Regions from separate parts of the Duganella sp. CY15W genome, predicted to be linked through region 2. Evidence: predicted binding sites of a transcription regulator. Region 2 holds the regulator's gene; each other region holds the start of a gene.
What was found. Region 2 encodes FNR, which switches genes on or off when oxygen is low (the NO sensors DNR and NnrR bind a similar motif). Its sites were predicted from a motif close to TTGATNNNNATCAA; they were not measured.
Positions count from the first base shown of each region.

Region 1: a site for FNR is predicted at 1,809-1,822, ahead of GTP58_RS06955 (bacteriohemerythrin). Genes of this name have one in related genera too.
Region 3: a site for FNR is predicted at 4,703-4,716, ahead of GTP58_RS04385 (hemerythrin domain-containing protein). Genes of this name have one in related genera too.
Region 4: a site for FNR is predicted at 2,742-2,755, ahead of cqsA (alpha-hydroxyketone-type quorum-sensing autoinducer synthase). Genes of this name have one in related genera too.

Region 1 is NZ_WWCQ01000001.1:1,564,662-1,570,354, reverse strand. It holds gene GTP58_RS06965 (Crp/Fnr family transcriptional regulator) at 1-572, shown strand, start outside; gene GTP58_RS06960 (Crp/Fnr family transcriptional regulator) at 575-1,294, shown strand; gene GTP58_RS06955 (bacteriohemerythrin) at 1,291-1,749, opposite strand; gene GTP58_RS06950 (bifunctional acetate--CoA ligase family protein/GNAT family N-acetyltransferase) at 1,888-4,566, shown strand; gene GTP58_RS06945 (efflux RND transporter periplasmic adaptor subunit) at 4,660-5,693, shown strand, end outside.
Region 2 is NZ_WWCQ01000002.1:881,938-887,630, forward strand. It holds gene GTP58_RS13440 (response regulator) at 1-1,564, opposite strand, end outside; gene GTP58_RS13445 (alpha/beta fold hydrolase) at 1,683-2,429, opposite strand; gene GTP58_RS13450 (DUF2892 domain-containing protein) at 2,617-2,835, shown strand; gene GTP58_RS13455 (RNA polymerase sigma factor) at 2,835-3,353, shown strand; gene fnr (fumarate/nitrate reduction transcriptional regulator Fnr) at 3,401-4,159, shown strand; gene GTP58_RS13465 (FixH family protein) at 4,160-4,657, opposite strand; gene ccoG (cytochrome c oxidase accessory protein CcoG) at 4,669-5,693, opposite strand, start outside.
Region 3 is NZ_WWCQ01000001.1:914,786-920,478, forward strand. It holds partial or broken gene GTP58_RS31240 (PAS domain-containing protein) at 1-281, shown strand, start outside; gene GTP58_RS31245 (methyl-accepting chemotaxis protein) at 507-1,577, shown strand; gene GTP58_RS04370 (PaaX family transcriptional regulator C-terminal domain-containing protein) at 1,693-2,610, opposite strand; gene GTP58_RS04375 (permease) at 2,607-3,935, opposite strand; gene GTP58_RS04380 (DUF2249 domain-containing protein) at 3,932-4,183, opposite strand; gene GTP58_RS04385 (hemerythrin domain-containing protein) at 4,180-4,644, opposite strand; gene GTP58_RS04390 (peptidase U32 family protein) at 4,776-5,693, shown strand, end outside.
Region 4 is NZ_WWCQ01000003.1:1,043,407-1,049,099, reverse strand. It holds gene GTP58_RS19725 (DNA recombination protein RmuC) at 1-1,011, opposite strand, end outside; gene GTP58_RS19720 (group II truncated hemoglobin) at 1,016-1,408, opposite strand; gene cqsA (alpha-hydroxyketone-type quorum-sensing autoinducer synthase) at 1,424-2,656, opposite strand; gene GTP58_RS19710 (HAMP domain-containing sensor histidine kinase) at 2,811-4,082, shown strand; gene GTP58_RS19705 (response regulator) at 4,085-5,092, shown strand; gene GTP58_RS19700 (ABC transporter permease) at 5,089-5,693, opposite strand, start outside.

The DNA.
Region 1 (5,693 bases), on a different contig from region 2:
GCGCGGGCGACGCTCCCGGCAACCGCATTTATTGCATACGCTCGGGAAGTTTTAAATTGGTGCTGGAACGCCCCGGCCATGACGAACAGGTCATCGGCTTCGCCATGGCGCCGGAATTTCTGGGTTTGAATACACTGGGCGCCGCTGGCCATAGCACCAGCGCCATCGCCCTCGAGGACAGCGAAGTTTGTTGCATCGATTGGGACCGCCAGGCCTTTCGTGGCCGCAGCCAGCCCATGCAGCGCGCCGGTCTGCATGCCTTGCTGGCGGCGGAAATCCGCCGCGCGCAGCAAGACGCGCTACTGCTGCACCACACCCATTCGCGTCAGCGCATGGCCGACCTGGTGCTGCACCTGTCGCAGGTCTACCGCAACAACGGTTATTCGGCATCGCGCTTCCGGCTGCCGATGTCACGCTGCGATATCGCCAGCTACATCGGCGTCAGCGCCGAGTGTGTGAGCCGGCTGATAGACCAGTTCCGTCGTCAGGGCGTAATGCAGGTGCACCGGCGCGACCTGACCTTACTTGATCCGGCAGCGCTGGAGCGCACTGCCGCTGGCACGGAGGGCTGATCATGGCGAGCAAACTGAAACTGGTGGTATCCAATGACCGCGTCAGCCGGTGTTATGGCTGCCCGCTGTCCGGCCTGTGCCGGGATGATGCGCCGCCCGCCGCCGCCGTGCCGCACACCTGCCTGGAGCAGCGTTGCGTGCACCTGCACAGCGGCGAACACCTGTTCCGCGTTTCCGATGAAGTGGACCAGCAGCTGCACGTGATCCGCAGCGGCGACATCAAGCTGTATCAGCATGGCCGCGATGGCGGCCAGCACATCATCGAATTCCTGGGCAGCGGCGCGTGGGTAGGTCTGGAATCGCTCAACCAGCAGCACCGCCACGCAGGCGCGGTAGCGCTGACCGATTGCGAAGTGACTATCGTGCCCTACGCGCAGGTGCTGTCTTTGCTGGACCGCCAGCCGCGCAGCGCCGAGGCGTTTGGCCAAATGTTGAGCGGCACCATCGCACGTCACCAGCAGCATGCGGCCATGTTGCGCAGCACCTCGGCGGTGCAGCGGGTCGCGCAGTTTCTGCTGCAACGGCTGGAACAGGCCTCGCTGCCGATGTCGCGCCAGGACATCGCGGACTACCTGGGCCTGACCTCTTCCACGGTGAGCCGCTGTCTGAGCGCTATGCGGCGGCGCGGCTGGCTGACGATGGGCCAGCGCGCCTATCACTTGCCGGGCCGGCTCCAGGTCGAGAAAGTAGCGGCGGGTACGCCGCTAATGCTGGACGATTAGTTCACTGCCGTGGCGCCATCACGGCGGCGGCGGGCGATGCTCGCGGCAGGCACGCCTTTTTCTGCCGATCCGCTGTCGGCGCGGCCGGCCATCTGCAAGGCGATGGCCAGCGCCGTATCCGCCGTCGCCAGATGCATCTGGAACCATGGCAGTATCAGCATTGCCACCTTGCGGCCGGCATCGATATCGCCGGGCGGCAGTCCATGCAAGGTGGCCAGCACGCGCGCATGCTGCTCGCGATGGCTGCGCGCGGCGGGATAGTCAATCGCGTCCATGAGTTGCTCTTCCACGCGGAAGTCCACTTCCAGGCACTCCACCAGCGCCGCCAGATGCATTTCGAACTCCTCGTCGGGACCATGCAGCAGCGTCTGGATCTGCTCCCCCAGCGCCGCATGCGCTTCGTCAAAGAGCGGGATACCAAGCACCATGTCGGGGCTCAAAGCGGTCGTTTCCATGATTCCTCCTGTTATCCTGTTAGCTACTTCCACTATGCCAATCGGCCCAGCGCAAATCTATGATCCAGGTCAAGGCATCGCAGATTTTCGACGCATGGCGTATAGTGTGGTTTGCCAGTCACTGCCCAGAAGAACGTCATGGATCTGCACTATCTGACCCCACTGTTTTCACCGAAATCCATCGTGGTATTTGCCGGCCCGCCGGATCAGCCGGAGCGCCAGAACGTTTACGGCCGCAGCGTTTGCGCCCAGTTGCGCGACAGCGGTTATCAAGGCGTCATCACCTTCCTGGATGTCAGCATGACCGGCACGCTAGCAGACCTGGTACAGTCGCGCGCCGACCTGGCGCTCATCGCGCTGCCGCATGAGGAACTGGCTTTTGCCCTGGAAGTGGCTGGCCGCATCCAGTGCAAATCGGCGCTGATTATTTCGTCGGGTGTACCGACGGCGCAGGCGGCCGAGCTGCATGCCATCGCCCGCAAGCACGATATGTATTTGCTTGGGCCGAATAGCCTCGGCTTCCAGCGTCCGCGCCTGCACCTGAATGCGGGCGTCGCGGGCAAGCTGGCGCAAAGCGGCAGCCTGGCGCTGATCTCGCAATCCGGCGCGCTGACGTCGGCGATCCTGGACTGGGCCGGCACCAACGCTGTCGGCCTGTCGGCAGTCGTATCGCTCGGCCCCAACACGGCGGTCGATCTGGCGCAGACACTGGATTTCCTGGCCACCGACCCGGCCACCGAAAGCATCGTCATCTACATGGAAGGCATTACCGACGCACGCCGCTTCCTGTCGGCGCTGCGCAGCACGGCCAACACCAAGCCAGTGGTCATCATCAAGTCCGGCAATGCCGCAGCCGCGTCGCGCGCCGCCGCCACCCACTCCGGCATGATGATCGGCAGCGATGAAGTATTTGATGCGGCGCTGCGCCGCACTGGCGCGGTGCGCGTGAACACCTTCGTGCAGCTGTTCTCCGCCGCCAAATGCCTGGCTTCGCGCTATCGCCCGGTCGGCCCGCGCCTGGCTGTTATCAGCAACGGCGGCGGCCCCGGCGTGCTGGCGGCCGACTGGCTGCATCAACTGGGACTGCAGTTGGGCGAGCCCGGCGAAGAAGCCGCCGCAGCGCTGGCGCCGGAACTGCCGCCCTACGCTACCCTGACCGACCTGCTGGACCTGTCGGAGGAAGCGGGAGCGCAGCACTACGCGGCCGCAATCCGCTCGTGCGCCCAGAATGCGAACATCGACGGCCTGCTGGTCATCTATTCGCCCAAGCTGGATGGCGACCCGCTGGCCGTCGCACGCGGCGTGGCCGAAGCAGGCCGTGGCTTGAACAAGCCGCTACTGACCTGCTGGATGGGAGATGAACTCGTCACGCCCGCGCGCCAGCTGATCGCGCAGTCCGGCCTGGCCAGCTTCCGCACGCCGGAAGCGGCGGTCGATGGTTTCGGCAATATCGCCGCGTTCTATCAGAATCAGCAGCTCTTGCAGCAAACCCCGCCGCCCCTGTCGCAACTGGCCAAGCCAGACCTGGACGGTGCGCGCCGCCTGGTGGAAAGTGTACTGGCCGAACGCCGCAGCGTGCTGACCGAGATGGAATCCAAGGCATTGCTGGCCGCCTTCCATATCCCGATCACGCCCACCATGCCGGCCCGTAGCGCCGCTGAGGCGCAACTGATCGCCGCCCAACTGGGCTACCCGGTTGCGCTGAAAATCGATTCGCCCGACATCAGCCACAAGTCCGAAGTACAAGGCGTGGTGCTCGACCTGGCGGATGCCGCCGCATTGGGCGCCGCCTATCACGACATGCTGGCCAACGTCCATCGCCTGCAGCCGGCCGCCCGCATCAACGGCGTGACGGTGCAACGCATGGCAGGCAAGCGCGATGGCCGCGAGCTGTATATCGGCGTCGCCAGCGATCCGCTGTTCGGCCCCGTGATCGGCTTTGGCGCCGGCGGCACCATGGTGGAACTGCTCAACGACCGCGCAGTGGAACTGCCGCCGCTGAACCAGTTCCTGGCCCAGCGCCTGATCTCACGCGCCCGCGTCGCCACCACGCTGGACGAATGGCGCGGCGCGCCGGCGGTGGATGTGCAGGCGATTGAGCACATCCTGCTGCGCGTCTCGGAAATGGTGTGCGAACTGCCGCAACTGCGCGAGCTGGACATCAATCCCCTGATCGTCGACCAGCGCGGCGTGCTGGCGGTGGACGCACGCGTGGTGGTCGGCGCGGCGCCGCCTTCCGCCCAGCGCTACGACCAGCTGGCCATCATGCCTTACCCGGCCAGCTACGCCAGCATATGGCCCATGCGCGGCGGTGGCGAATACACGCTGCGTCCGGTGCAGCCCACCGATGCCGAAATGCTGCAAGCGCTGGTACGCGGCCTGTCGGAGCAGTCGCGCTACAACCGCTTTGCATCCTCGCTGCGCGAGCTGTCGGCGCAGATGCTGGCGCGTTACTCGCTCATCGATTATGACCGCGAAATGGCGCTGGTCGCCGTGCTGACCACCCGCACTGCCGATGATGACGGCAGCTTCACGGAAACCGAAAGCATCATCGGCGTATCGCGCTACATCGCCAACCCTGACCGCAGCAGCTGCGAATTCTCGCTGCTGGTTGACGACAGGTTCTCGGGCCAGGGCCTGGGTACGCGTCTGATGCTGGAGATTATGAACGTCGCCCGCGACCGCGGCCTGACGGAAATCGTCGGCCTCGTGCTGCGCAAGAATCGTGGCATGCTGAAGCTCATGGCCAGCCTGGAGTTCGAGATCCGTCCTTACGAGGACGATCCTGAGTTCCAGATGTGCAGCAAGGCGCTGTAATTCCGCCTTCTCCATAAAATCTCCACACTTCCCACACAAAACCTGCAAGAGTACTAAGTAAGCTTCAGGTTTTGTAAGCTCGTGGGAACGACTATGAATTTCAAGACCTGGCCTCTGCTTGCGGCCGTACTGACCCTGGCCGCCTGCAACGGTGAGCCGCATAAAGCCGAAGAAACGCCGCCGCCAGCGGTCACCGTGTTGTCAATCAAAGCGGCGGAAGTGACGCTCAGCGACGACCTGCCAGGCCGTGTGGCGGCCTTCCGTACCGCCGATATTCGTCCGCAGGTGGGCGGCATTGTGCTGCGCCGCCTGTTTGAGCAAGGCGCCGAAGTCAAGGCCGGCCAGCCGCTGTTCCAGTTGAATCCCGCGCCGCTGAAGGCGGAATTCGACACCGCAGCCGCTGCCTTGCAGCACGCCGAAGCCACGCTGGCCCGCACCAAACGCCAGGCCGAACGCCTGCGCCCACTGATCGATGCGGACGCCATCAGCCAGCAGGCCTACGACGACGCCGTCTCCGACCGCGACCTGGCTGCCGCCAACGTCGCGCAGGCACGCGCGACGCTGGAACGCCGTCGCCTGGACCTGGCTTTCGCCACGGTACAGGCGCCAATCTCCGGCCGCATCGGACCCGAACTGGTCTCCGAAGGCGCCTTGGTTGGCCAGTCCGACGCCAACCCGATGGCGCGGATTCTGCAAATCGACAAGGTGTACGTGGACGTCCGCCAACCGGCATCCATGCTGGCCTCCCTCAAGGCGCGCGCGCCCGCTGGCCAGCATGCCACCATCCTCAGCGCCGACGGCCAGGCATACAGCGCCGAGGCCCGCGTGCTGTTCTCGGACCTGAACGTGGATGCCGGCACGGGCGACGCCACCATCCGCATCCAGGTGGACAACGCCGACCGCACGCTGCTGCCCGGGATGTTTGTGCGCGCGCGCATCGCCCGCAGCACGGCATCGGATGAAATCCTGGTGCCGCAGCAGGCCGTGCAACGCGCGCCGGATGGCCATGCCGTCGCCTGGGTGCTGGACAAATCCAACAAGGCAGCCCAGCGCCAGATCATCGTCGGTGAAGTCATCAGCCATCAATATGTGGTGCGCGAAGGACTGAAGCGCGGCGACATGCTGGT
Region 2 (5,693 bases):
TCATCGGCGTGCGGATTTCATGGCTCATGTTGGCGACAAAATCGCTTTTGGCGCGGTTGGCCGCCTGCGCGCGGTCGCGTTCGCGCTCAAGCTCGAGCGCGCGCGTTTCCACTTCCTGTTGCAGGCGGTGGCGCTCGGTGATGTCGGAAATCACCGCCAGCACCTTGGTGCCCTGGTCGGTACGTACCGCGCTCAGATTGACTTCGACCGGGAATTCGCTGCCATCGCGGCGGCGGCCATACGTCGTGCTGCCGGCGCCCATGCGGACCGGCTCGGCGCTGAGGCGGTCGGCAAAGAAGCGGTGGCGGTGCGCCGCGTGCTGCGGGCGCAGCCGTTCCGGCACCAGGATTTCCAGCGACTGCCCCAGCACCTCGTCGCGGTCATAGCCGAAGCAGCGCTCGCCTTCGCGGTTGAAGGTCTCGATGCGGCCGTCCACGCCGACCACGACAATGGCATTCGGTGCGAATTCCACCAGGCTTTGCAGCCGGGCGTCAGCCGCCAGCCGTTCATGCATCAAATCGTTGAAGGCCGAGGTCAGCTGGCCGACCTCGTCGCGCGCGTGCACCGGCAGCGGGGTAAAGCGGCCCGGATTGGCGCGCAAGGCAACAATGGCGTTGCGCAGTTTGATCAGCGGCGCCATGAGCCGCAAGATCAGCACGCTGATCAGCATGGCCGTGAGGGCGGCGGCAATGCCGCTCCAGACCAGGACGCGTTTGAGCACGCCTTCAAACGGCTCGAACGCCTCTTCGGCGGGCAGCGAGGTGGCCAGCAGCCAGTCGACCGACTTCAGCATTTTGTAGCTGTTGAGCGTGGCATGGCCCTCGCCCATGCCCATGATGGTGCCCTCGAAGCCTTCTTCCAGCGCACGCGTGGTGGCCGGGTTGGCGTTGGGCGCGCGCGGCTTGAGCAGGCGGGTAATGTCGGGATGCAGTACGTAGACCGACGGTTCGCTGCGCGTCAGCGCGAAGTAGTAGCCGCTGCGGCCGACCTTGGCGGTGCGCAGGTGGCCCAGCAGGCTGTCCTTGTACAGGCGCAGCACGCCGATCAGCACGCACACCACCTCGCCTTTGTTGTTGAGTACCGGCGCCACCAGCTGCACCACCGGCTGCTTGTTGGCGCGGCCGATGAGCGGTTCGGTAATCATCGGCTTGTGGGTCCGCATCACCGTTTTGAAATAGGCGCGGTCGGAGGCGTCGATGCCGACCCGGCCCGGCACCAGCGGCAGGTCGGAAATCACCTTGCCTTGCGGGCTCAGGACAAGCAGGTCGTCAAACAGCGCCAGGACGGCGCGGTTCTGGTAATACTCGCGCAGCTTTTCTTCGGAATGGCCCAGTTCGGGCGGCTGGTAGCGCGCGGATAGCGAGATGATATCGAGCAGCATGGCCAGCTTGTCGTCGAGCTCCTGCGCCGTGCGGTTAATCAGGGCCGTCTGTTGCGTGAACATCACCCGCGTGTAGTCTTCCTTCATGCGCTGGGTTTGCACCAGCGTCACCAGGCCTATCATCAGGACCGAGGTAATGCTGGTGGCGAGTGCGACTTTAGCCTTGATGCCCAATGGCTTCATATCATCCTTGATGTACGCGATGGCTGAACCGATTCTCCTATCAAAGCTTAAAGTTGGCAAGAAACAAAAAAACGGTGTGCAACGGTGCGCACCGTTCTGACACGGCCGTGAAGCGGGATTAACGCTGGGCGGCGGCCAGGATCACTTCCGCCACTTTGGCCGGCTGCGACACCATCGGCACGTGGCTGGTAGGCAGCGTGGTGGTCACCGCATTGATTTTTTTGGCAAACGCCTGTTCCAGTTCCGGCGCGATCATGCGGTCTTTCGAGGCCACGATGTAGTAGTTGGCCTTGTTTTTCCAGGCCGCCACGGTGGTGGTGTCGCCAAAGGCCTTGGCGGCAATCGGCCCCTGGGTGGCGGCGATCAGCGCAGCGGTGGCCGGCGGGACGTCTTGCGCAAAGTTCTTGGCCACCGAGTCAGTGGGCAGCCACAGGTAGCCGCCGGCGTCTGCTTTCAGCGTGGCGATGCCTGGTGGCACGGCGTAGTCCTTGCCCAGGTTGGCGGTGGCTTCACCTTCCGATGGCGCAAACGCGGCCACGTAAACCAGCGCCTTGATCTTGTCGCTGGTGCCAGCCTGGGTAATCACGGTGCCGCCCCAGGAGTGGCCGACCAGCACCACCTTGCCGGTTTGCGCATCCACCACGCGCTGGGTGGCGGCGACGTCGTCCGCCAGCGAGCTCAGTGGGTTCTGCACGGCCACTACCTTGTAGCCTTTGGCTTGCAGCAGCGGGATGACTTTGTCCCAGCTCGAACCATCGGCAAAGGCGCCGTGCACCAGCACGATGGTGGTGTCATTGGCTGGGGTGGCGGCGTGGGCGAAAGCGGTGGCGGCCAGCAGGGCGGAAGCGATCAGAGTACGTTTCATGGTTGATTCTCCTTTGATAGTTAGCGATTAAGTCGTGTTCGATGTGTTGATGAATGAACTGTAGCGCACAATTCAATCGTATGCAACAGGAATTTTCTAACTATTTTTTGAAACCTGCGCATCCAGATCCGTGTTAGCCGCCTCTTAGCTGGCGAGGGACTTCCTCGGCAACCATTAGGAGAGCAAAATGTTTTACGTTAAAAATGTACCGGGCTGGGAGCGCGTGCTGCGCGTGGTGCTTGGTCTGATCGTTGCCGCCGGCGCGCTGGCGCTGCTGGGCGGCGTCTGGGGCACGTTGCTGGCGCTGTCGGCCGCCGGCATCGTCGCGTCCGGCCTGGTGGGCTTTTGCCCGATGTGCGCCATGGTGGGCCGCCGTCTCGATAAAGCAGCAAAACAGGGAAAATAATGAGTCTTGCGCAACAACATCTGCCAGTGCTGGATGCAGCCCATCGCGGCGATCCGGCGGCGCTGGCGCAGCTGCTGCGGCTGTGCCAGCCTGACATCCGCCGCTATGCGCAGCGCAATTGCCTGATCGGCGATGTCGATGACGCCGTGCAGGAAGCCTTGCTGGTGCTATCGCGCAAGCTGTCGTCGGTACGCCTGCTGGCGGCGTTTTCGGGCTGGCTGTTTCAGATCGTCAAGCGCGAATGCCACCGGCTGGCGCGCACGGCGCTGGGCCACGATCCGTGGGACGACGAGCGTGCCGAGCAATGGCTGGCCAGCCAGGATACGGCGGGCTTGCGCGTGGAGCTGATCCGCGCGCTGGAATCGCTGCCGGCCGATTATCTGAACGTGGTGCTGCTGCGCGACTTTGCCGAGTTGTCGATCGCGGAAATCGCCGCCGAGACCGGTGACACCGTGGCAGCTGTGAAGAGCCGATTGCATCGCGCAAGACAGCTGGCGCGTGAATACCTGATTGGATGACTGCGGAATAGCCGCCAAAATCACACCCGATGGGCTACACTAGCCGCATGATACGAGAACTTCCTTCGCTGGTGATCCCCGGCGCAACGATAGAGGTCCTGAAGGCCAGCTGCGCATCGTGCAGCATGCACCAACTGTGCCTGCCTATGGGACTGGACAACAACGATATGGAACGGCTGGACCAGATCATCGGCCGCCGCCGCAAGGTTGCGCGCGGCAGCACGCTGTTCCGCATTGGCGATCCGTTCCAGAATCTGTACGCGATCCGCCTTGGCCACTTCAAGACCTACCAGGTCAACCGTGAGGGCGCGGAACAGATCACCGGCTTCCAGATGGCCGGCGAGCTGCTGGGCATGGATGCGATCAGTGCTGACCAGCACCATTGCACCGCCGTCGCGCTGGAAGACAGCGAGGTTTGCGAAATTCCATTCGCCACCCTGCAGCAGTTGCTGGCGGAAATGCCGACCCTGCTGCGCCACTTCCACCGCATGATGAGCCAGGAAATCACGCGCGAACAAAGCGTGATGCTGTTGCTGGGGAATATGCAGGCGACCCAGCGTTTTGCTGCCTTCCTGGTCAACCTGTCGTCGCGCTACGAGGCGCGCGGCTATGCGGCCAATATCTTCCAGCTGCGCATGTCGCGCGAAGAGATCGGCAACTACCTGGGGCTGACGATTGAAAGCATCAGCCGCCTGCTGTCGAAGTTCAAGAAGGAAGGCCTGGTGCGCGTCAGCAACCGCGAAATCGAGTTGCTGGACCCGCGCATGCTCAAGGCAATTACCGCCGGCACGGCGACCTGCGGTTAATCAGTCCGGCAGCAGCGCGACGCCCTGCTGCACCGGATATTTCCAGGCGCCTGCGAGGCGCCAGTCGCGCTTCGGTCCTTCCACCAGCACAATCCAGCGGCTGCGCTCCAGCATGGGCAGCGCCACGCTGAAGGCGCCGTTCTCATCCGGCACCAGCACCATGCGGATATCCTTTTCCGGCAGCGTGGCGTGCGACAGATGCAGCATCAGCGGGCCGGTGTCCTTGCGGTTGATGCGGCCGGTCAGCAGGCCGTTGGCGGCGTCGTAGCCGAGCGCCACCGACAGGCCCATCTGCGCCGCGACGCGGTCGCGGCGCAAGTCCTGATTGATGGCCTTGCCTTCCTTGTAGTAATCGCCCACCACCAGCGGATCGGCCGACGAGGTGGCCAGCCAGGCCGTGTAGGTACCGGCCACCACCACGATGGCCGGGCCGGCCATGAGCAGCCAGGGCCAGCGTTGTTTCCACCACGGGGTGACGGGCATGGCAAGTGTATTCATGACGAAGCTCCTTAGCGCGGCACGATGAAGACCGCGGATTCTTTCACATGCAGCGATGGGTCATCGACTGCGGTCAGGGTGACCTGGATCTTGTTCGAGCCGGTCTGGCCGGTGCCATGCGCCACGCGCAGGCGTACCGGATAGGCTTTGGTCTCGGTGGCCTCGACCATCACGTGGTCGGCGGTGGCTTGCGCCAGCGTTGGCAGGCCGCCCACTTCAATCTTGTACAGATGCGCTTTTTCCGAGGTGTTCATGATCTGCAGGCGGTAGACGTTTTCTATCATGCCGTCTTCCACTTCGCGTCCCATCGAGCCGCGGTCGCGGATCACGTCCAGCTTGAGCGGTGTACGCAGGAACAGCGCGCTACAGGTGGCCAGCACAATCAGGCCCAGCACGGCGGTGTAGATCTTCACGCGCGGCCGCATGGCGCGGCGGCGGATCTCGGTTGGCGTCATGTGGTCTTCCATGGCGCGTTCCGTGCTGTAGCGGATCAGGCCGCGTGCCTGGCCGGTCTTGTCCATCACGTTGTTGCAGGCGTCGACGCAGGCGGCGCAGCCGATGCACTCGTATTGCAGGCCGTGGCGGATGTCGATACCGGTCGGGCAGACCTGGACGCACAGCGAGCAGTCGATGCATGAGCCGCCGTTGCCGTGGGTGTTTTTCGACAGCGGACCGCGTGGCTCGCCGCGCTGGCTGTCGTAGGTGATGATCAGGGTGTCGCGGTCAAACATCGAGCTCTGGAAGCGGGCGTAGGGGCACATGTATTTGCACACCTGCTCGCGCATCCAGCCGGCGTTGCCGTAGGTGGCAAAGCCGTAGAACAGCACCCAGAACCATTCCCATGGGCCAAAGTTCAGCGTTACCACTTCGCCCATGAGTTCGGTGATCGGCGTGAAGTAGCCGACAAAGGTAAAGCCGGTCCACAGTGCGACCGCGCCCCAGGCCAGGTGCTTGGCGCTTTTCTTGGCGTACTTGCGCAGCGACGGCGGCTGGCGGTCCAGCGCAATGCGGGCGCTGCGCTGGCCTTCGATCTTAC
Region 3 (5,693 bases), on a different contig from region 2:
TGCGGTTAAACTTACCTGTAACCAATATTGAATATGTGCTGGATGAAAGCGAAACCATTGTTTCAAAAACTGATCTGAACGGGAATATCACTTACGTCAATCGGGACTTCATTCAGATCAGCGGATTTTCAGAAGAGGAATTACTGGGGGCGCCACAAAACATCGTGCGCCACCCCGATATGCCCGCAGCGGCCTTTGCCGATCTGTGGGCAACGCTGAAGGCAGGCCGGGCCTGGACTGGCCTCGTCAAGAATCGCTGCAAAAACGGCAATTACTATTGGGTGGAGGCGAACGCCGCGCCGTATTATGAAAACGGTAAAGTTGTTGGTTATACTTCAGTAAGAACCAAGCCGAGAAGGGCGCAAATCGACGCGGCGTCGGCATTATATTTTTCGGAAAATTTTAAAATCAAAAAACAGCGCAATATATCGCTGTCATTTAAATTCAATTTGCTGATTGTTTTAATGCTGGTTTCAATATTGCTGCCAGAATTACGGATAATCAGCATGCTGCTCGCGGTGGCCGGTTTAACCGTTTTGCGCAAAGCCGCGATCACGCCGTTACACGCGATGCGCGCGTATCTGGATCAGATGAGTGGCGGCGACCTGACTGGCTGTGTCGCCGTCAAAGGCAGCACGGAGGCCGCCAATACGCTGCAAGCCTTGCGCGTCCTGCAGATCAACCTGAAGTCGCTGGTGGGCCAGATCAAGGAGGCCAGCGCTGTGGTGAACGCGGATGCCCACGACATCGCTGCCGGCAATGCGGATTTGTCCGCGCGCGCGGTCGAACAATCCGGCTCGCTCGAGGAGACGGCCGCGTCGATGAAGCAGATGACGGGCACGGTGCGCCAGAATGCGGACACCGCGCACGATGCGAACGAACTGGCGCTGGCTGCGGCGCGGGTCGCCAGCGAAGGCGGTGCGGCGGTGAGCGCGGTGGTCGATACCATGGCGTCCATCCGCGCGAGTTCCGCGCGGATCGCGGACATCATCAGCGTCATCGACGGCATCGCCTTCCAGACCAATATCCTGGCGCTGAATGCGGCAGTGGAGGCCGCGCGCGCGGGCGAGCAGGGACGGGGTTTTGCGGTCGTCGCCAATGAGGTACGCAGTCTCGCCCAGCGTTCAGCGACGGCCGCGCACGAGATCAAGGATTTGATCAGCAGCTCGGTCGGGGAAATCGAAAGCGGCAGCCGACTGGCTGCAGATGCGGGCCGCATCATGTCCGGCATCGTGTCTTCGGTGGGCGAGGTTGAGCGTCACATGAGCGACATCAGCGACGCCAGCAAAGAGCAGAGCAAGGGCATACAGCAGATCAACCACGCGGTAGCGCACATCGACGCGATGAATCAGCAGAATGCCGCAGTGATGGAAGACGCCGCGCTCGCGGCCAAACGCATGCAGCAGCAGGCGGCGCAACTGGCGCGCCTGATCGGCCAGTTTACCCTGGTTCAGCCGCGCGCTCGCCTGGCTTTCGCCGACGACACCGGCGCTACCGTGGAAGGCGAGGCCGCACCGAACAGCGCTTCCACCATCGGGTCGCGCCGTATCGCCAGTTTTCGGGCGCGGGTCGGGTAAGTGGTGTCATCGGCCAGGCGGTGGACGCGGGCGCCTTCGCGGTTGATGGTGATGCTCATGGTGGGACCGTCATAGCAGTCTTCGGCAAATCGTTTCATGCTTGATTCTCTCTCGGTTAAGCGGTCATATAGGTACCGGCGCGGCGTGCCAGATGGCGGCGCGCTGGTGCTGGCACGTCGGCCGGCTCGGCGGCTGGCGCTTCGGTGATCTTGAGGATATGGCGGCGTGCCTGGGCAGCGCAGCCGGCGTACAGCGCGACATAGGTCTGGTAGGCCTGCATGGCAGGCCAGTTTTCAGGCAGCAGTTCCTGCGGCAGCAACTGGTCGGCGCGGCGGCAATGCTGATAGCCATGGCTGACCAGCAGGCGCGCCATGTAAGCCTGTTCGTCGGTGAAGGCGCCGCGCTGGCCCAGCATCTGGCGCAAAGGCTCGAAGCGGCGCAGGAATTCGTTGTACAGCTCCGAGGCCAGGTCCAGATCCCACTCCATCTTGCCAAACAGGGGCTGGCGCACGGCGGCGGCCAGCTGCGTGCCGCTGACTTCAAACAGCGCCAGGCCGTGGTCTTCGCCAGTCTGCATGCCGCGCGTGTACGACGCCGGGCGTGCCAGCACATTCGGCGCCAGGATGCAGTAGTCCAGGTCCAGCAACTGCTTGCGGGTGGTGGCATAGCGCGCCGCACTGATGCCGCCGCTGTTGACCAGCATGATCCAGTCTTCGTTGAAACTGCGCGAAGAGGGAATGTTGATGCGCTGGCGCGCCGACAGTATGGCTTCCGCCGCTGGTGGCGTCAGCATGCACAGGCTGCGGCGGCCATGGCGTTCGATCTGGATCATCTTGTGTTCCGCCAGGCGGAATAGCGCGGTGCGGATGGTGCGTTCCTGGAAACCCAGTGGTTCCATCAGCGCGATGACGCTACCCAGCCATTGGGTCTTTTGGCCAAACGCTTGCGCTTCGCTGAACATCAGCTTGAGCATGGTGCTGAGCCGTGGCTTGGCCTGACGCAGGCAGGCGCTTATATAAAATTCGCTAGTCATGATTGTGGAGGTACGGAGAGAAGCTGGTTCGGGACCACGCGCAACTGCCAGTACAGGTGTGCTGCGCGGCCCAGGTTAAGCCAGAGCGCCAGGCTGGCAGCGCACATCAGCGCCGCGCCAGGGCGCACCAGCGCGGGTTGGTAGCAGGCGACCAGCAACAGCAGCAGGCCGGCCATATGGGCGCCGTACTGCCACTGTGCGCGGCGCTCGGGAATGATCTGGTTGAGCGTAGGCGGTTTGCGGCCGCTGATATCGCGCCCATCCTGCAGGTGGTACCAGGCGAGAAAGGGCACGATCTTGTACAGCATGCCGTTGACGGCGGACAGGGCAAAGCCGGCGATGAGCAGGATGCCGGTCGCCAGTGGCACGGCATTCGACGGCGCCATTGGCCACAAGTGCAGGCACAGGGCGGCGATCAGGCAGGCCATGGCGGTACGCCAGTACAGCGTGGTGGGATCGGCGCGCGGCCGCTTGCGGCGCAACAGCAGCATCAGCGTGGTGCCGGCAAACAGCGCGTAGCCCGCGGCCAGCAGCGCCACGATGGCGTAATGCAGGACCCGGCCGGAACCTGTCCATGCGCTCGAGAGCGAGGTGGCAACCAGCAGCAGGAACATCCCGGTGTTGTAGCCGCCGGTCAGCCATTTTGGATAGGGCTCGGTGAGCATAAACATCGGCACGACCTGGAAGGCGATGCTGATGACCAGCAGTCCCACCCAGCCCAGCAAGCCCCACATCGCGTGCAGGTCGGTCAGGCGTTGCAGTGGCAGCTGGAGCAGGCCTGGCCACGCAAACAGGCTGGCCAGCATGCCGCCCAATACCATGGTCAGCACCAGCGAGGCGAGTGAAAGCCGTATGCCGGCCACCACCGCGCCGGAGCCGGGCAGGTGGACTTGCCACATGCCGACCGTGCACGCGGCCACGAACAGCAGCAGCCCCGCCAGCAGCAGGCCCATGGCGATGCGGAACAGCACCGGCTCCTCGCGCCAGAACGCCGCAGCCAGCACCAGCGTACCGGCACACAGGCTCAGATGCACCACCGTGCCCACGCGGCCGGCGCGCGGGATGGCGATGCCTGCCACCACCGGCAGCATCTGCAGCATCGCGCCGATCATGGTCATGCTCAGACAACCCAGCACCATCAGGTGGGTCAACGCCAGTGTCAGCGGCGACCAGCGGGTGGCCAGTGCTGCCTCCCCCTGCCAGGTAAGCAAGGCCGTAGCCAGCGCGGCAAACAGCGGCGCGCTCAGAAAATACCGCATCGGCAGCGAAAGCGGCGGGTTGTCGCCGAAGGATAGTGCGCGCTGCGGAGCGTCTAGAGGTTTCATGCGATGGGCGCCAGCCAGATCATCACTTCATAACGCTGCTCTTCCTGCACCGTGGTGCGGTACTGGTAGCCGTTGCGTAGCAGGATGCGGTACAGCGGCACAGGCTCGCGGTCGATCAGTACGCGCAGGCGTTCGTCGGGACCGAGCGTGTCCAGCGCTTCGAGTATGCGTATCATCGGCTCCGGCGGTTCCAGGCCGCCGACGTCCAGCAGCCGTGCGCTGTTGCCGCGTTCCAGCAGGGTGTTCATGCTGCGCTCCCTTCGGCGACTGCGTGGTCCAGCTGTTCCATGCTGGCGACAACCGCGTCGGCCTGTTTGGCCAGCACAAAGTCGGCCTGCGGGTAAAGGATGCCTTCTTCTTTCAGATTATGCTGGCGCATCAGGATACGTAGCATGTCGGCCTGGTCGAAGAAGGACGCGCAGTCGCGTTCTGTAATCGCGGCCTGCATGGCGGCGAGCATGTCGCGCATCTGGCGGTGCTCGGCGCGCATCACGACAGTGGGACCGTAGCCGTTGCCCAGCGCATGGTCCAGGCGGGGAAACAGCACGCGTTCTTCCTTGTCCAGATGGCGGTTGAACATGCCGAGGAAGGCGGCGAAGCTGGCGCCGGCTGCGTCCCAGTGACGCAGGATGACGTCCGATTCCGCCAGCGTGTACTGATCGTCGCAACGGCGATGATCCTGATCGAGATAAGTGGCGATCTTTTGCATCTTCTTTGTCCTTGATTAAAGCTGCGCACATTGTCCCACCCGGTAAAGCTCAAATTCTTTGATTCATATCAAGGATTTTCGGGTTCATGGAGCGATACAGTTCGTTCGCCCCATTTAGCTATCAGGAACACATGAATCATCCTGCCTCTCCACCCATCGAGCTGGTATGCCCGGCGGGTAGCCTGCCGGCCTTGAAGGCCGCCATTGACCTGGGCGCGGACTGCGTCTATCTCGGTTTTCGCGACGCCACCAATGCCCGCAACTTCGCCGGCCTGAATTTTGACGACGCCGCCATCGCCACCGGCATCGGTTTTGCCCATGAACGCGGCCGCAAGGTGCTGCTGGCGCTGAACACGTATCCGCAACCGGATAACACGGCACTCTGGCAGAGCGCCATCGACCGCGCCGCCCGCGCCGGTGTGGACGCGGTGATCCTGGCCGACCCCGGCCTGATGCGCTACGCCGCCGACCATCATCCCAATCTGCGCCTGCATTTATCGGTGCAAGGCTCGGCCACCAACGCGGAGGCAATCAACTTCTACCAGCACCACTTCGGCGTGCAGCGCGCGGTGCTGCCGCGCGTGCTGTCGCTGGCGCAGGTGGAGCACGTGGTCAGGAACACATCGATTGAAGTGGAAGTGTTTGGCTTCGGCAGCCTGTGCGTGATGGTGGAAGGCCGCTGCCAGCTATCGTCCTATGTGACGGGCGAATCGCCCAACACCCACGGCGTGTGCTCGCCGGCGAAGGCGGTGCGCTGGCAGCAGAATCCACGCGGGCTGGAATCGCGGTTGAATGGCGTGATGATCGACCGCTACACACCGCAGGAAAGCGCAAGCTATCCCACGCTGTGCAAGGGCCGCTTTGAAGTGGAAGACGAAACCTACTACGCCATCGAGGAACCAACCAGCCTGAATACGCTGGAACTGCTGCCGCAGTTGCTGGAGATGGGCGTACGCGCGGTGAAGATCGAAGGGCGCCAACGCAGCCCGGCTTACGTCTCGCAGGTAACGCGGGTGTGGCGCGCGGCGCTGGACGACTGCCTGCGCAAT
Region 4 (5,693 bases), on a different contig from region 2:
CATTTGCAGACTATTCAGCAGCGCCGTCAGCGTGGACGGACCGGCAATGCTGATCCGGCTCACGCGCTGCAGCTCATCGGCCAGGCCAGGACGACGCATCACTTCCGCATACAAGCCTTCGGTGGGCAGGAACAGAATTGCAAAATCGGTGGTGTGCGGTGGCGAGACGTATTTCTCGGCGATGGTTTTGGCTTCCGTGCGTACTGCACGTTCCAGTTCGCGCCCGGCGAGGGCCACGCCTTCCGCGTCCGCGCTGTCGGCCGCTTCCAGCAGACGTTCGTACTGCTCTTTCGGGAACTTGGCGTCTATCGGCATCCAGACCGGCGTGCCGTTGTCGCTCTGGCCCGGCAGCTTGAGCGCAAACTCCACGCGCGCGCCGCTGCCGGCGATGGTTTCGACATTCTTTGCATACTGGTCCGGCGTGAGCACCTGTTCCAGCAGCATCTCCAGCTGCACCTCGCCCCAGGTGCCGCGCGTCTTCACATTGGTCAGCACGCGTTTCAGATCGCCGACGCCCATGGCCAGCTGCTGCATCTCACCCAGGCCCTGGTGCACGCGCTCCAGCCGTTCGGACACTTGCTGGAACGAGGCGGTCAGGCGCGACTCCAGCGTCGCATGCAGTTTTTCATCCACTGTCTTGCGCATCTCTTCCAGACGCGCACCGTTGTCGGCTTGCAGATCCTTGATCTTGGCCTCCAACATCACACGCACTTCCAGCATGCGCTGGTTCATGCTGTCGGCGAACAGCTTGAGGCTGCGCGCCTGCTCGTGACGCGCAGCCAGGCCTTGCTCGTCGAGCTGGCGGCGCACGGCGTCGAACTGCTGCACGACGGCGGAATTGCTGGTCTGCGCCGTGGTTTGCAGCTGCATGCGGACTTCACGCTCGACACGTTCGATGCGCTCCGCAAGATCACCGTGGCCGCCGCTGCGGGAACGCAGCAGCACCAGCACCTGCAACACAATCACCGCAGCGAGTGCGGCCAGCAATACAAGGAATGCGGTCTGGGTCATGGCGTCAATCCGGCTTGTTGCGCATCCAGTCGGCGGTCTGGAAGAAGGAGTTCATGAGGCGCACGCGCAGTTCGGTATCGATGCCGACATCTTCCATTGCCCACGCCATGCAGCGCAGCCACTGGTCGCGTTCCTGCGTGCCGATTGCGAACGGCATATGGCGCATGCGCAAACGCGGATGGCCATGCGCCTGCTGGTACAGGTCCGGGCCGCCCATCCAGCCGCTCAGGAACATGAACAAACGCTGGTTGGCGTTTTCCAGCGAGGGGCCGTGCACGGAGCGCAGCAGCTGGAACTCAGGTTCGAGTTCCATCAGATCATAAAAGCGATCGACCATCGCGCGGATGGTCGATTCGCCGCCAATTACTTCGTAAAGGGTGCGGGATTCTTCAGTCATACCCGCAATGATAGCTTATACCAGGGCCAGCTTGCGCAGGCGGCGCGTGGACGACCAGCTCTCCAGATCGACCTGGTGGCGGATCTCGTCACAGGCTTGAACAATGCGCGCCAGCTGCACGCGATTGAGGCCGGAATTGAGCGTCAGCCGCACCAGTGACCGGTTCTTGGGCGTCGCCGGTGCGCAGAACATGGCGCCATACACGCCGTGCTGCTCGAGCAGCTTGCGCAGCGCCAGCGTTCTCGGCTCCGGCCCTGGCTCGAGCGCGATGATCTGCTCGCAGCCGTCACTGACGTTGTAGCCCAGGGCGCCCAGTTCTTCCCGCAATGTGCGCGCGTGCGCGTGCAGCGCGGCGCGGCGGTCGTCGGCAGCGGCGATGAAATCGATGGCCGCGTCAAACCATGCCAGCTCATGCCCCAGCAGGCAGGAGCTGAATATCGCCGGGCGCGACTCGGACAGAAAGTAGCCCTTGAAATGGCTGGAACAGGTAATGAAGCCGGCACGCCCGGCAAATGCCTTTGCCAGCGACGCCGTGCGGAAATGTACCCGCTCACTCAATCCCAGCGACGCCACCAGTCCGGCGCCGCGCGGCCCGTGCGTACCCAGCGAGTGCGACTCGTCCACCAGCAGCATGCAGCCGCCGCGCTCCGCGATCTCCACCAGTTCCACCAGCGGCGCCACGCTGCCGTTGGTGCTGTACAGCGCATCGACCACAATCAGGCCGCGGCCGTGACGCTGCAGCTGTTTGCGCAAATGATCCATATCGTTGTGCAGGAAGGAGACGGGCGTCGCGCCCGACGACTGCACGCCCTCCCACAGCGAAGCATGCGCCTGCATGTCCAGGTACACAGGAATGCCCGGCCCCGTGAGCGTCTGCACCAGCCCGACGTTGGCGGCCCAGCCGGATTGCGCCAGTATCCCATCCTCCGCCCCCATGAACTGCGCCAGCTTGAGTTCCAGCCGGTGCTGGGTACTGTCCTCCTGCAGGTAGACGGCAGACATCAGCAATTCACCATGGCGATGCTGCAAGGCCGACATCTGCGCGCCGACCAGCGCCGGCTCGCCGGCCAGGCACAGGTAGTCGTTACCGGCCAGGAAAACCGCGTTGGCCGGCGTAGGCTGCCAGGCGTGCGGATGTTCGCCGCCCAGCAGTTGCTCGATACGGGTGATGTAGTGCCGGTCCATGCGCCGGGTGACAAAGTCCGGCAGATGCGAAGGCAGCAGGGTCTGGGCAACGGCGTAGTTCATGTCGCGTCTCCTTGAGTTTTGAACAATGATGGTTGTTTTTCTAAGCATTGCAGTGCCACCATGCGGCGAAAAAAACTCAACGAGATTGATACGGATCAATCAGCGTTTTAATGTCGCAAAACGCGTTGTAATTTAAGGCCATCATGGCAACTTGATGAAAATCAAGATTCCCATGACATCCACCCTGCAAGAACGCTGGAAGCGCTGGCAGCACGGACTGGTACAGTCCCTGCTCCTATATCACGGCCGTGAAGACCACGCGACCGTGCGCGTTCTGCTGCTCGCCTGCATCGGCACGGTCGCCATGCCGCTCTATTACGTGATCTGGCATCACTTCTTCCCGCAGGATTTCGAGTCGCTGCCGCTGCGGCTACTGGGCATACTGCTGTGCGCGGTGGGATTGTTTGCGCGCCAGTTCAGCCGGCAGGTGCTCAACCTCTATCTGCTGGTCACGCTGAGCTACATCTTTCCGTTCTTCTTCACGCTGATGTTTTTGATGAACCATGGTTCCGGCGTATGGAGCGAGTCGCTGCTGATCGGCCTGGTGGTGCTGTTTCACTTCGATACCGGACTGGCGCTGCGCGCGTACGCCATCGGCACCCTGCTGGCCTGCACCGCCGCCATATCGCAGGGTGCGGGCGACGCGCTGCTCAGTCGGCAAGTCCTGCAGCAGCTGCCGATCCACTGGTTCACCATCGCCGTGCTGTCAGCGGCTAAGATCAGCCGCCACGTGCTGGCGCAGGAAAAGCTGACCGGCATGGGCGCCGGCCTGGCCACCGTGGCGCACGAGTTGCGCACTCCGCTCACCAGCGTCGACGCCAATGTGCGCGGCGTGCTGCGGCTCATGGCGGACCAGCGGAGCGAGCGAATTCCCATCGTCGACGCGCTCGCGCGCATCCAGTTTGAAGTCCGCCATATGAACCACATGATCGACCTGTTCCTGCTGAGCGCGACGGCGGTGCGGCAGAATCTGCGCCCGGTGGAAATGGTGTCGATGGAGTCGGTGGTGGAATCGGTGCTGAAACGCTATCCCTTCTCCAGCCATAAACAGCAGAAGATGGTGCGGCTGGAGGTGCGCCGCAACTTCCACTTCTCCGGCCAGACCGAGCTGGCCGTGGTCGTGCTGCTCAACCTGATGCGCAACGCCCTGCGCGCCGTGCAGCGCGCAGGCAAGGGCCGCGTGCGTATCGTCATCGACGGCAGCCAGCGCATGCCGCGCCTGCTCTTCATCGACACTGGCTGCGGCATCGCCATGCAGCACATGCCGATGATCTTCCGCCGCTTTTACTCCCACCCGCCGCACAACGGCGCCGGCATCGGTCTGGCGCTGTGCCAGGAAATCATGGAAGCCTGGGGTGCGAGCATCCGCTGCGTATCGCGCGAGAGCGCCTACGCCGTCTTCATCCTGGAATTCCCAGCGAGGTAATCATGCACCTGCCCGTCTACGCGCACCCCACCCTGACCGTACTGGTTGACGACAGCGACTCCTTTTTGAGCAGCCTGTCGTTCCAGCTCGATCCCATGCTGGCCAACAAAACCTTCCATGACACGACCGAGGCCCTGCACTGGCTGCGCAACAGCGCGCCGGATGCCAGCGTGCCGCTGCACGTCAACTTCGACATGCAAAACCTGCCGGCCGATCAATGCAATGTGGCGCTGGACCTGGAGCGCATCTACCGGATCAGCGAGCAGCGCCAGCGCTTTGCCGTGCCGTCGGTGCTGGTGGTGGACTACTCGATGCCGCAGATGAATGGCCTGGAATTCTGCGCCGCCGTTGCGCACCTGCCCTGCAAGAAGATCCTGTTCACCGGAGCGGCCGATGAAAAGATCGCCGTGGCCGCCTTCAACCGCGGCCTGATCGACCGCTACATCAAGAAGAGCGAAGACCACGCGCTGGACATCCTGGAGCTGGAAATCGCCGCGCTGCAGGACCGCTATTTCGACAGCCAGTCGGACACGCTGCGCGAGATGGTCGCGCTGCACGACTTCCGCTTCCTGTGCGACCCGGCGCTGACAGCCGTGGTGCGGGAGCTCAAGCGCAGCATGGGCTTTGTCGAGCACTACATCTTCCCCAACCCCACCGGCATCCTGTTCCTCGACCAGCAGGGCAAGGCCACGCTGATGATGATAGAAACCGAACAGGGCATGTGCGCGCAATACGAAATCGCCCGCGACAGCGAGGCGCCGCGCTCGCTCCTCAACGCGCTGCTGGAACGCCGCGTGCTCGCCTTCTTCAGCGATCCATTCGGCGACGGCATGTACACCAACAGCATGAGCGAAAACTGGCACCGCTACACGGCAGCGCCCCAGGTCTGCGTGGGACAGGAGACCTACTACTGGGCGCTGTTCGACCTGCCCGGCCACTACTTTGGACAGCGCCCCTACACCTATGCACAGTTCCTGCAGGAGCTGCAGCCGCAGATCATTGCGGCTTAAGCCTCGCGCAGCGTTTGCAGCGGCGGCTGGCGCAGCACATTGCGCAAGCCCAGCCAGCCGCCGGCAATCGCGCACAGCGCGCCCGCCAGCAGGCCAACCAGCCACACCACAGGACTGAAGCTCCAGGCAAACTTGAACTGATAGGTGGCCAGCGCCCAGCCCATGGCCGCCGCACCGGTCGCCGCCAGCACGCCGGACAAGGCGCCCACCAGCGTGAATTCGATCAGCTGCGCCTGCGACAGCTGCTTGCGCGTCGCACCCAGCGCGCGCAACAGGCCCGCTTCGCGCGTGCGTTCATCCTGCGATCCCATCAGGGCGGCATACAGCACCAGCACGCCCGATGCCAGCGTGAAGACGAACAGGAACTCCACCGCCGTAATCACTTGGTCCAGTACCGCCTGCACCTGGCGCAGAATGCCGCCGACATCGACGATGGTCAGGTTGGGGAAGTCGCGCGTCAAGCCGTTCATCACCGCGCCCTGGCCTTGCGGCAGGTGGAACGCCGTGATCCAGCTCTGCGAGATTTCCGTCATCGCTGCCGGATTGATGATGACGAAGAAATTCACGCGCATCGAGCCCCAATCGAGCTTGCGGATGCTGG